Regions from separate parts of the Chromobacterium sphagni genome, predicted to be linked through region 2. Evidence: predicted binding sites of a transcription regulator. Region 2 holds the regulator's gene; the other holds the start of a gene.
What was found. The regulator FNR, encoded in region 2, switches genes on or off when oxygen is low (the NO sensors DNR and NnrR bind a similar motif). The targets are predictions, from matches to a motif close to TTGATNNNNATCAA.
Positions count from the first base shown of each region.

Region 1: BI347_RS11810 (M61 family metallopeptidase) is a predicted target of FNR. The motif match lies at 3,758-3,771, and genes of this name have one in related genera.

Region 1 covers NZ_MKCS01000001.1:2,497,901-2,504,191, forward strand. Annotated here, with positions in the region: gene ccoG (cytochrome c oxidase accessory protein CcoG) at 1-84, opposite strand, end outside; gene ccoP (cytochrome-c oxidase, cbb3-type subunit III) at 208-1,137, opposite strand; gene BI347_RS11795 (cbb3-type cytochrome oxidase subunit 3) at 1,134-1,325, opposite strand; gene ccoO (cytochrome-c oxidase, cbb3-type subunit II) at 1,329-1,943, opposite strand; gene ccoN (cytochrome-c oxidase, cbb3-type subunit I) at 1,963-3,387, opposite strand; gene BI347_RS11810 (M61 family metallopeptidase) at 3,846-5,639, shown strand; gene pepN (aminopeptidase N) at 5,734-6,291, shown strand, end outside.
Region 2 covers NZ_MKCS01000001.1:1,138,027-1,144,317, forward strand. Annotated here, with positions in the region: gene hemN (oxygen-independent coproporphyrinogen III oxidase) at 1-1,225, opposite strand, end outside; gene fnr (fumarate/nitrate reduction transcriptional regulator Fnr) at 1,332-2,078, shown strand; gene BI347_RS05445 (DUF1853 family protein) at 2,129-3,040, opposite strand; gene BI347_RS05450 (RNA methyltransferase) at 3,030-3,794, opposite strand; gene BI347_RS05455 (inositol monophosphatase family protein) at 3,942-4,733, shown strand; gene BI347_RS05460 (multicopper oxidase family protein) at 4,869-6,291, shown strand, end outside.

The DNA.
Region 1 (6,291 bases), 1.4 Mb from region 2:
CTGCGATTCGTACAGCGGGACGGTTACCGTGTCCTTGCCCTGGTTTTCAACCTTGATCGGAATTTTCTTCAACGAGTCTGACATATCGTTTTCCTGAAGAAGATTTGGCGAAACTCACCTGGCGATGGGTTCTGCCAAAGCCTCTGGCGGGTGGGGCGGGAGAGCGGAGAGCGCCGCCCGCCAGAGCGGGCGGCGCAAAGGCCGGCCTTACTGTTCAGCCTTGGGGTTGTTGGACAGGCTCCAGACGTAGGCGGCCAGCAGATGGACCTTGCCTTCGCCCAGGAAGTCTTTCCAGGCCGGCATCTGGTTGTTGCGGCCGTTGGTGATGGTTTCGATGATGGTCTTCTCGGTGCCGCCGTACAGCCAGCTGCCGGAGGGGTGGGTCAGATTGGGCGCGCCCAGTTGCTGATTGCCCTTGCCGTCCGGGCCGTGACAGGCCGAGCACAGCGTGGCGAAGGTTTCCTTGCCGCGGCTGGCGCGTTCGGCGTCGAACTTGCGCGTTTTGGCGGAAATCGACAGCACATAGTTGGCCACGTCCTTGACCTTCTCCTCGCCCAGCACCGCGCCCCAGGCCGGCATCTGGCCGTGGCGGCCGTGCAGGATGGTGGTCTTGATGGTGTTGGGCTCGCCGCCGTACAGCCAGTCGTGGTTGACCAGGTTGGGGAAGCCCTTGGCGCCGCGCGCGTCGGCGCCGTGGCACTGCACGCAGTAGGTCTGGAACAGGCGCTTGCCCATTTCCTGTGCCTGGGAATCGGCGGCCACCGTCTTCAGGTCCTGCTTCAGGTACTTGTCGTACAGCGGCTGGTACTTGGCTTCGGCCTTGCTGCGCTCCACCTTGTACTGGTCGATGGAGGTCCAGCCGAACAGGCCCTTGAAGTTGCCCAGTCCCGGGTACAGCACCAGGTAGATGATGGCGATCAGCAGCGTGAGGTAGAACATCAGCATCCACCAGAACGGCAGCGGATTGTTGTACTCGGCCAGATCGCCGTCCCATACGTGGCCGGTGATCTCGACTTCCTCCCCTTTCTTGACCGTGGTCTTGGACTGGGTGAATACCAGCAGAGTGAGCCAGACGAGGCCGCCCAGCACGATCACGGAAATCCAGATGCTCCAGAAGTCACTCAGGTATTGATTCATTTTCTTGCTCCGTTGGAAGCCTGCTCTTTTCCGGCTTCCTGCACCTTGTCGTCGTCAAGGAAAGGCAGGTTGGCTGCCTCCTCATAGCGGCCTTTGGAGCGTTTGCTGTAGGCGATGATCAGCACCACGATGAAGAACGCGAAGCAGACCACGGTGAACAGCGAACGTCCTAACGTAACCCAGTCCATGGCTCAGCGCACATTCTTCAGCGCAAGGCCCAGGCCTTGCAGGTAAGCGACCAGCGCATCCATTTCGGATTTGCCTTCGATTTGGGCCTTGGCCTCGGCGATTTCCTTATCGCTGTACGGCACGCCCACCTTGCGCAGCGCTTCCATCTTCAGCGGCATCACATCGGCGTCGACCAGGTTCTTGGCCAGCCACGGGAAGGCGGGCATGTTCGATTCCGGCACCACGTCGCGCGGATTGGTCAGGTGCACGCGGTGCCATTCGTCGGAGTAGCGGCCGCCGACTCGGGCGAGGTCGGGGCCGGTGCGCTTGGAGCCCCATTGGAACGGGTGGTCGTACACCGATTCGCCGGCTACCGAGTAATGGCCGTAGCGTTCGGTTTCAGCGCGGAACGGGCGGATCATCTGCGAGTGGCAGTTGTAGCAGCCTTCGCGCACGTAGATGTCGCGGCCGGCCAGCTGCAGCGCGGTGTAGGGCTTGACGCCGGCAACCGGCTCGGTGACCGATTTCTGGAAGGCCAGTGGCAGGATTTCCACCAGGCCGGCCACGCTCACCACCAGCAGGGTGAGCACGATCAGCCAGCCCACGTGTTCTTCTATCAGTTTCTGGATTTTGTCCATGATTGTGTCTTTCGCCCCCTCAGTGCGCTTGTGCGGAAATGGCCGGAATCTTGGCGTCCACCGCGCGGCCGGAGGATACGGTGCGGAAGGTGTTGTAGGCCATAAGCAACATGCCGGACAGGTACAGGGCGCCGCCGATGAAGCGCACGAAGTGGTAGGGATAGGTGGCTTTCACCGCTTCGACGAAGGCGTAGGTCAGCGTGCCGTCCGGGTTCAGAGCGCGCCACATCAGGCCCTGGGTGACGCCGGAGATCCACAGCGCGGCGATGTACAGCACCACGCCGACGGTGGCCAGCCAGAAGTGCGCCTCGATCAGCTTGACGCTGTGCATGGTGTCGCGGCCGAACAGGCGCGGGATCAGGTAGTACATGGAGCCGATGGTGATGAAGCCCACCCAGCCCAGCGCGCCGGAGTGCACGTGGCCTATGGTCCAGTCGGTGTAGTGGGACAGCGCGTTGACGGTCTTGATCGACATCATCGGACCTTCAAAGGTGGACATGCCGTAGAACGACAGCGACACCACCAGGAACTTCAGCACCGGGTCGGTGCGCAGTTTGTGCCATGCGCCGGACAACGTCATGATGCCGTTGATCATGCCGCCCCAAGACGGCGCCAGCAGCACCAGGGAGAACACCATGCCGACCGATTGGGTCCAGTCCGGCAGGGCGGTGTAATGCAGGTGGTGCGGGCCAGCCCACATATAGGTGAAGATCAGCGCCCAGAAGTGCACCACGGACAGGCGGTAGGAATACACCGGACGGCCTGCCTGCTTGGGAACGAAGTAGTACATCATGCCGAGGAAGGCGGCGGTCAGGAAGAAGCCCACGGCGTTGTGGCCGTACCACCATTGCACCATGGCGTCGACGGCGCCGGAGTAGACCGAGTAGGATTTCCACAGCGTCACCGGCACGAAAGCGGAGTTGACGATGTGCAACAGCGCCACCGCCAGGATGAAGGCACCGTAGAACCAGTTTGCCACATAGATGTGCTTGACCTTGCGGATGGCGATGGTGCCGAAAAACACGATTGCGTACACCACCCAGGTGACGGCGATCAGCAGCTTGATCGGCCATTCCAGCTCGGCGTACTCCTTGCCGAAGGTGAAGCCCAGCGGCAGGGTGATGGCGGCTAGCACGATGACCAGCTGCCAGGCCCAGAAGGTGAAGGCTGCCAGCTTGTCGGAAATCAGGCGGACGTTACAGGTGCGCTGCACTACATAATAGGAAGTGGCGAACAGGCCGCAGCCGCCAAAGGCGAAGATGACTGCGTTGGTGTGCAGCGGGCGCAGACGGCCAAAGTGGAACCACGGCCCGAAATTGAGCTCGGGCCATACCAGCTGGGCCGCAATGATGACGCCCACCAACATGCCGACTATGCCCCAAACAACGGTCATGATGGCAAATTGGCGCACCACCTTATAGTTATAAGTGGATTGCGTTTCCATTTAAGGTTTTCTCCAAGGTTGCTAACTCAGAACATGACAAACCATGGCGGCTTGAACTTTCTTTTTGCATCCCAATCTGCAGAATCAGGTAGCAAGCCGCGGGGAACCGATCTATTAGAAGTTGAACCAGGTGCTTGACCTGTACTGATAGGCTTTGATGTCTGTATTAGCATTTCGCCAGCCTTTCCGACAGCACCAAATTTCCACTCGAACAATGCCGTTATTCTAAATCAATTGCCATTTGCGAGCCAGTTGCATAGCCGGCATGGATCGGTTCCTGCATGTCTTTACTTGCGATACTTCAAGGGTAGCAACGCGAACAGTTCATGTTGCCACTCATGCAATTGTATTGGCCTATCGGCAACGCTCCTTGATATGGATCAATGCGGCACAAGTGACGCCGCGAAATCCGCGGTAATGCTAGAATCATCAAGTTTTGCAACGCTTGCAGGCCGATCATGACCCAGTCCCTACCCGTGCATTATTCGCTGCTCCCCGTTTCGCCGGAGGCGCATGTATTTGAAGTCAGCCTCACCGTGACACACCCGGCCAAGAACGGCCAGGTGTTTTTTTTGCCGACGTGGATTCCCGGCAGTTATATGATCCGCGAGTTCTCCAAGCACATCATCAACTTGTCCGCCAGCTCGGCCGGCAAGCCGGTGGAGGTGCGGCAGCTGGCGAAAAACCGCTGGCAGGCGGCGCCGGTCAAAGGCGACTTGACGCTCAGCTACCAGGTGTATGCCTATGATTTGTCGGTGCGCGGCGCCTATCTGGACGGCGAGCGCGGCTTCTTCAACGGCACCAGCGTGTTCCTGGCGGCAGAGGGCTACGAGAACGACGTCTGCAGCGTCGACATCCACGCGCCGGAAGGAAAGTCTTATGCGGATTGGAAAGTGGCCACCAGCCTGCCCGCCGCGGACGTCAAGAAGAAGTCCGGCTTCGGCCGCTACCAGGCGTCCTGCTACGACGAGCTGATAGACCATCCGGTGGAACTGGGCGATTTCCAAAAGGTCAGCTTCAAGGCTTGCGGCGTGCCGCACGATTTCGTCGTCTCCGGCCGTTTCCAGGGCGATCTCAAGCGTCTGGCCGAAGACACCAGGAAAATCTGCGAATACCAGATCGAAATGTTCGGCAAACCGGCGCCGTTCGACCATTACGTGTTCATGCTGTTCGTTGGCAAGGATGTCTACGGCGGGCTGGAGCACCGCGCGTCCACCGCCCTGGTGGCCAACCGCGACGACCTGCCGGCGGCGGGCGTCGCCGAGATCAGCGACGGCTATCTGAAGCTGCTGGGCCTGATCAGCCACGAATACTTCCACAGCTGGAACGTCAAGCGGATGAAGCCGGCGGCGTTCGCGCCGTACGACCTGAATCAGGAGGGCCATACCCGCCTGCTGTGGGCGTTCGAGGGCATCACCTCCTATTACGACGACCTGGCGCTGGTGCGCAGCGGCCTGATAGACGAGAAGCGCTACCTGGGCCTGCTGGCGGAAACCATCACCGGCGTGCAACGCGGCGCGGGTAGACTGAAGCAGACGCTGGAGCAATCCAGCTTCGAAGCCTGGACCAAGTACTACCGCCAGGACGAGAACAGCCCCAACAGCATCGTCAGCTATTACACCAAGGGCTCGCTGGCGGCGCTGGCGCTGGACTTGCTGATCCGCCGCGACAGCGAGGGCAAACAGTCGCTGGACGACGTGATGCGCGCGCTGTGGGCCAAATGGCTGGCCGACGGCAAGGGTCTGGAAGAGGATGAGTGGGAAAAGATCGCCATCGAGACCACCGGCCTCAAGCTCAAACCCTTCTTCGACCTGGCGCTGCGCTCCACCCAGGAGCTGCCGCTGGCCGAGTTGCTGCAAAGCCAGGGCGTGGAGTTGAAATTTGAAGCCGGGCAGGGCGCGTCCGACCGCGGCGGCGTGGTGGACGCCTTCGCCGGCAAGCCGGCGCCGCTGAGCCTGGGCGCCAAAACCGTTGCGGACGCTTCCGGCGTCAAGCTGACGCAGGTGTTCGACGGCGGCGCCGCGCAGAAGGCCGGCCTGTCCGGCGGCGACGTGGTGGTGGCGCTGGACCGGCTGCGCGCGCATGACCTGGACAAGCAGCTGGCGCGCTACGCCGCCGGCGACAAGGTGAAGTTGCACGCCTTCCGCCGCGACGAGCTGTTGACGCTGGAGCTGACGCTGCAGGCTGCCGATGCCGATACCTGCCGCCTCAAGCTGCAGCCGCAAGGCGGCAAGTGGATCGCCGGCCGCTGAGGCCGGAATCAAGAATAAACGCATGCGGCGCCATGGCCGGCGCCGCAAGGTCTATCAAAGAGACCGGCGGGGACGCCGGCCCAAAGGAGGTTTCATGGCCCAGCAGCCAGAAGTGAAGTATCGCAAGGACTATCAGGCTCCGGCCTTTCTGATCGACCGCGTCGATCTGGTGTTCGATATCGAGGACAGCGCCACCCGCGTGCATTCGCGGCTAGTGATCACCCGCAACGGCCAGTCGCAGGCCGCCGATCTGACGCTGGAGGGAAGCGCCCGGCTGCTGAGCGTCACGCTGGACGGCGACCGTCTGGACGACAGCCGCTACGGCCTGGCCGACGACGTGCTGACCGTGCGCAGCGCGCCGGATAGCTTCATCCTGGAAATCGAGACCGAGCTGGATCCTGCGGCCAATACCAGCCTGATGGGGCTGTACGCTTCCAGCGGCAACCTGTTCACCCAGTGCGAGCCGGAAGGCTTCCGCAAGATCACCTACTATCTCGACCGTCCGGACGTGATGGCCAAGTTCACCACCACCATCAAGGCCGACAGGCAGAAGTACCCGGTGCTGCTGTCCAACGGCAACAAGGTAGGCGAAGGCATGGTGGACAAGAAGCGCCACTGGGTTAAATGGGTGGACCCGTATCGCAAGCCGGCC
Region 2 (6,291 bases):
GGGCGAAATCGATGCCGTGGATCTCTTCGATCGCTTCGACAGACAACGAAAAGCGGCACATCAGCCCCTGGATGATGGTGCGGCGCAGCACGTCGTCGTTGTCCAGCGTCAGTCCGCGCACCACCGGCAGCCGCCTCTGGTCCAGCGCGGCGTAATAACCCTCCAGTGTCTTGTCGTTCTGGCTGTAACAGGAGCCGACCTTGCCGATGGACGATACGCCGAAGCCCAGCATGTCGCAGTCGGCATGGGTGGAGTAACCCTGGAAGTTGCGTTGCAGCCGGCCCTGGCGCAGCGCCACCGCCAGTTCGTCGTCCGGTTTGGCGAAGTGGTCCATGCCGATGAAGACGTAGCCGGCGTCGCTCAGCATCTGCACCGCGTTCTGCAGGATGTCCAGCTTGGCGCCAGCGCTGGGCAGATCGGCCTCATGGATGCGCCGCTGCGGCATGAACACCGTCGGCAGGTGGGCGTAGTTGTACAGCGCAAGCCGGTCCGGATCGAGGGCGATGGCCTTTTCCAGCGTGCGCAGCATGGAGCCGCGGCTTTGCAGCGGCAGGCCGTAGATCAGGTCCAGGCTGACCGATTTCATACCGGCCTCGCGCCCGGCCTCGATCACCTCCCGGGTTTCCTGCTCGCTTTGCACGCGGTTGACCGCCAGCTGCACGGCCGGGTCGAAATCCTGCACGCCGACGCTGATCCGGTTGAAGCCATATTCTGCCAAACTGAACATGGTTTCTCGTTTTACCTTGCGCGGATCGATCTCGATGGAATATTCTCCGTCGCTCAGAAACTCGAAGTGCTCGCCTAGCATGGCCATCAGCCGTTTCAGCTGCGGGTCGGACAGGAAGGTGGGCGTGCCGCCGCCAAAGTGCAGCTGTATCACTTTTTCCCGACAGCCCAGTTGTTCCGCCACCAAGCGGATCTCCTTCTCCAGGTAGTCTAGGTACTGGTCGGCCTTGCCCTTGTTTTTGGTGATGATCTTGTTACAGGCGCAGTAATAACAAACTGTGTTGCAAAATGGTATATGAGCGTACAATGATAAAGGTTTGCGGTTGGCGCCAATCCGGCGCTGCTGCAGCCTGTGCTGGTAGTCATGTGCTGAGAAGCCCGGCGTAAAGCGATCCGCAGTCGGGTATGACGTGTATCTTGGACCCGATCCATCCAGGCGTTCGATCAGTGCTCTGTCGAACTCGAAATGGGCGGGGGAAAACGGATGGGTGGTTTTCATGTCGTATTCGGATGGTAAAACTTCTGGTGGACTGGTAAATTTGCGCAAAACCTGCGAATTCCGCATTGACGAGGGTCAAGCTTCACCAGCTTGCAGCAAACACAGCATGTCTGAACAAAACCATACAGCTCTACACACACTGAAAATATCCTGCTCCAGCTGCAGCCTGCGCGAGCTGTGCCTGCCGGTCGGACTCAACCGCGAGGAGATGAGCCAGCTGGATACGGTGATCCGCCAGAGCCGCCGCCTGAAGCGCGGCGAATACTTGTTCCGCAGCGGCGAGGGCTTCAAGTCGCTGTACGCGGTGCGCACCGGTTTCTTCAAGACCTGCGTCGCCAGCCAGGACGGCCGTGAGCAGGTGACCGGCTTTTTGATGTCGGGCGAGTTGATGGGGCTGGACGGCATCTCCACCAACAACCACAGCTGCGACGCCATCGCGCTGGAGGACAGCGAGGTGTGCGAGCTGCCGTTCGGCCGCATGGAGTCGCTGAGCCGCGACATCCCCAGCCTGCAGCACCATTTCTACCGGCTGATGAGCCGCGAGATCGTGCGCGACCAGAACGTGATGCTGCTGCTGGGCAATATGAAGGCGGAAGAGCGCATCGCCGCCTTCCTGCTGAATCTGTCGCAGCGGCTGTCGACCCGCGGCTTCGCCGCCAACGATTTCATCCTGCGCATGAGCCGCGAGGAAATCGGCAGCTTCCTGGGGCTGAAGCTGGAAACGGTCAGCCGCACGCTGTCCAAGTTCCAGCAGCAGGGCTGGATCACCGTCGACCACAAGCATATCCAGCTGGTGAAGGTGGAGGATCTGAAAAACCTGATCGCCGGCTGCATTCACGCCAGCGGCCACTGAGCCGGGCGTATCACCGCAATGAAAAGGCAGGCCATCAGGCCTGCCTTTTTTCATGGCTGCGGCAGATTGCTTTGCAGCTCCGCCAGCCGCGCGGGGTCGGGCCAGCCGTCGGGGGTGACGAAGCCGCGCGCCACTTCCTGCCACAAGCCGCCGGCGGCGGGCTGCAGCTCCGCCACCAGCTGCGGCGCCTGGCTGGCCTGCAGCCGCGCACGAAGGGCCGCCTGCTGCTGGATGTCGCCTTCGTCCAGCAGCGCCGGCGCCAGCCAGGACAGGCGCGGCAGCCAGGCCCAGCGCGAGCCTGGCTGCGCTTGCGGCCAATCCTGTTCCAGCGGCGCGTACCAGCCGCGCAATTGCCCGCGGGCCAGCAGGGGTGGTAGCGGCCGGCCGGCGGCGTAAAAGAACCAGCCGGTCAGGCGCGCGCCTATCCGGCAGTCGGCGAAACCATCGGGCAATAGCGCTGCGGCGGCTGGATGGCGGCTCAGTTGCAGCTGTGTGGCGAGTTTGGTCGCCTTCAGCCGCCAGGCATCGCGCAGGCTGGGGCCGATCAGCGAAGCGGGATCGTCGTCCAGCTGCAGATAGAATTTGCTGGTGGTTTCCAGATGCCAGGGCTCGCCGTCCAGCCACAGCAGGAAGTCGAACTCGCCCAGCGTGCGGCGCGTGCTGTTGATGACGTTGAGGTTTTCAGCGGCAATCCGTATGTGTGGCGACCATCTGAACCAGAAAGAAAATAGTCTTTCTGCATATTTTCCCAGCTTGTTGCCGCGGGCGAAGGCCAGCCAGGCCAGCAAGGGCGCCGGCTGCTGGTCCAGTTGGCGCAGCAGCGCGCCGCCGTCCGGACCCAGCAGCCGTTCCGGCGGCAGATCGGCGCCGCACAGCCAGGGGGAGGGGGAGGTCAGCAAAAAGGCGAGATCGCGCACCGCCGGGTGCGCGTAGGGCAGGAAGAAATCCGGCTCAGTCTTCATCCCGTTTCAGGCTGCCGTCGGCAGCGCGCTGCACCTGCTTGAAGAAGCCGCGCAGGATGTCGATTTCGTCGCGCAGCAGCCCCGAGCGGTTGAACAGGGTGCGCATGCGGCGCATCAGCCGCTCGCTGTTGCGGCGGCGGAAATAGCCGATCTCCTCCATCGCCTGCTCCAGGTGGCCGCACAGGCCCTCCACTTCGCCCTGGGTGGCGGCTTCACCGTCGGCGCGCAGGTATTCCACGCCGACGCCGGTATGGCTGAACAGCTCGTAGGTCATCACCTGAACCGCCATCGCCAGGTTCAGCGAGAAGTAGTCCGGATTGCCAGGGATGGTGACCAGGCGGTTGCACTGCTCCACTTCCTCTATCGATAGGCCGAAGGTTTCGTTGCCGAACACCAGCGCCACCAGCTCGCCGTCGCGCGCGCGCGCCACCAGTTCCGGCGTGGTTTCGCGCGGGGTGGACAGCGGGGTGGTCAGCTCGCGGCGGCGGCTGGTCAGCGCGCAGGCCACGGTGACGTCGGACAGCGCCTCAGACAGCGAGGACACCACGGTGGCGCGCTCCAGCACATCCACCGCGCCGGAGGCCAGCGCGTTGGCTTCGTCGCTGGGAAACACCTTGGGTTCCACCAGATAGAGGCGGGTCAGCCCCATGGTTTTCATCGCGCGCGCGGCCGAGCCGATGTTGCCCGGATGGCTGGGCCTGGCCAGCACGATGCGGATGTTTTTCAGAAAATCAGGTACTTGGGGTTTATTCATTGGCGGTTTCACATTAAAATAGCGGGCATATATCAAAAGCCCGCGCCCAGGCGTCGGGTTTTTTTGTTCCTTAACCCAGATTGTTACCAGCAGGCGTCGCGTGATCGAACGCCGCGCCTGCCTATTGTTCAAGTGTAGAGGCCGTCAATGCATCCGATGCTCAATGTCGCGGTAAAAGCCGCTCGCCGTGCTGGCAGTGTTATCCAGCGCGCGTCGCTCAACCTCGATACCATTCGCGTAGAGAAGAAGAAACACAACGACTTCGTTACCGAGGTGGACCGCGCAGCCGAAGAGGCTATCATCCACACCATCCTCGAGGCCTACCCGAAACACGCGATTCTAGCAGAAGAGTCGGGCGCCAAAGGCGTCGGTTCCTCCGAATACGAGTGGATCATCGACCCCATCGACGGCACCACCAACTTCCTGCACGGCCACCAGCAGTACGCGATCTCCATCGCGCTGGCGCACAGGGGCCAGGTGCAGCAGGCGGTAGTCTACGATCCAAGCCGCAACGATCTGTTCACCGCCTCGCGCGGCGTGGGTTCCTTCCTCAACGACCGCCGCATCCGCGTTTCCAAGCGCTTCATGATGAACGAGTGCGTGATCTCCACCGGCTTCCCGGTGTCCGACCAGAGCTATCTCGATCAATACATGGGCATGCTGAAGGACGTGATCGCCAAGACCGCCGGCGTGCGCCGCGAAGGCGCCGCGGCGCTGGACCTGTGCAATGTGGCCTGCGGCCGCGTTGAGGGCTTCTTCGAACTGAACCTGAAGCCGTGGGACATCGCTGCCGGCAGCCTGATCGTGCAGGAGGCGGGCGGCATCGTCACCGACTTCACCGGCGAGCAAGGCTGGCTGGAATCCGGCGACATCGTCGCCGCCAGCCCGAAAGTGCTGGCCCAGCTGTTGCACATCCTGACCCCGCACGTCGCCAAGTAATCGCAAGCAATCAAGCCTTTCATCAGAAAAACGGCAAGCTCAGGCTTGCCGTTTTTTCATTGGCGCGCGGAACCGTTGCCAGCGGCCGCGCTCTAGGCTTCAATATACCTGTGTGGGGTATCTATGGAGTCTGAGATGCAACGTCGTCAAGTGATGCAATGGGGGGCTGCGCTGGCCCTGACTTCCTGGCTGGGCCGGCCGGCGCTGGCCGCGTCCTCCGATGCCGGACACGGTGGGTCGCAACTGGCCGGCGGCATGCCCGATCCGGCCGGCCTGGGTTTGGGACGCGGTGCATCCCTGCCGGCCTTGAGGCGGCTGCCGCTGGAGCTGAAGAACGGCGCGCTGCAAGGCTGCCTGACCGCCGCGCCGCTGAACCTGCCTTTGCTGCCCGGCAAGGCCGCCACCGCTTTCTGGGCCTACAACGACAGCGTGCCGGGGCCGGCGATCGAGCTGTACGAGGGCGAGTCGCTCAGCCTGCGTTTCGACAACCGCCTGCCGCAAGCGACCACTGTGCATTGGCACGGCCTGCCGATTCCGGCCGACCAGGACGGCAATCCGCACGACGCGGTGCCCGCCGGCCAGGGCCGCGACTACCATTTCACTTTGCCGCCTGATTCCGCCGGCAGCTACTGGTATCACCCGCACCCGCATGGCCACACCGCCGAGCAGGTGTATCGCGGCCTGGCCGGAGTGTTCGTGGTGCGGCGCCGCGATGATCCGCTGGCCCATCTGCCCGAGCAGTGGCTGCTGCTGTCTGACCTGAAGCTGGACGATGGCGGGCAGATCGCCGGTAGCAGCGACGCCGACCTTATGGACGGCAGGGAGGGGCAGTTCGTGCTGGTCAATGGCGCTTGGCGGCCGAAATTGACCCTGGGTATGGGCGAGCGCCAGCGCTGGCGCGTCTGGAACGCCACCAGCGCTCGGGTGCTGCGGTTGGCGCTGCCGGCGCATGAGGTGCATCTTGTCGGAACCGATGGCGGTTTGATCGCCAGCCCGCGCCCGCTGGACAGCCTGTTGCTGCCGCCGGGCGCGCGCGCCGAACTGGTGGTGACCGGACGCTTCGCGGTCGGCAAGCCGGCCGGCCTGCTGGCCTTGCCTTATGCGCGCGGCAAGATGATGGGGCTGGAGCAGGAGAGCGCCTTGCCGCTGTTGGCGCTGGAGCGCGGGGCGGATGCCGTCGCCGCGCCCTTGCCAGCCAGGCTGCGCCGCATCGAGGCGCTGGGGTTGCCGCAGGTGAAGCGCCGGGTGGTGTTCAGCGAGGACATGGCCAATCCGGCGGCGATGTTCCTGATCAACGGCAAGATTTTCGATATGGACCGGGTGGACTTCGTCGGCAAGGCCGGGCAGGTGGAGGAATGGGAAGTGGACAACCAGGCCGATATGGACCACCCCTTCCACCTGCACGGCACCCAGTTCCAGGTGGTGGCGCGCCACGACGGTAGGGGCTGGCGGGACGAGCCCTATCTCGCCTGGCGCGACGTGGTCAATGTGCCGCCGGAACAGAAGGTGAGGCTGCGTTTCCGCCAGGAGATGGCGGGGGCGCGCATGTTCCACTGCC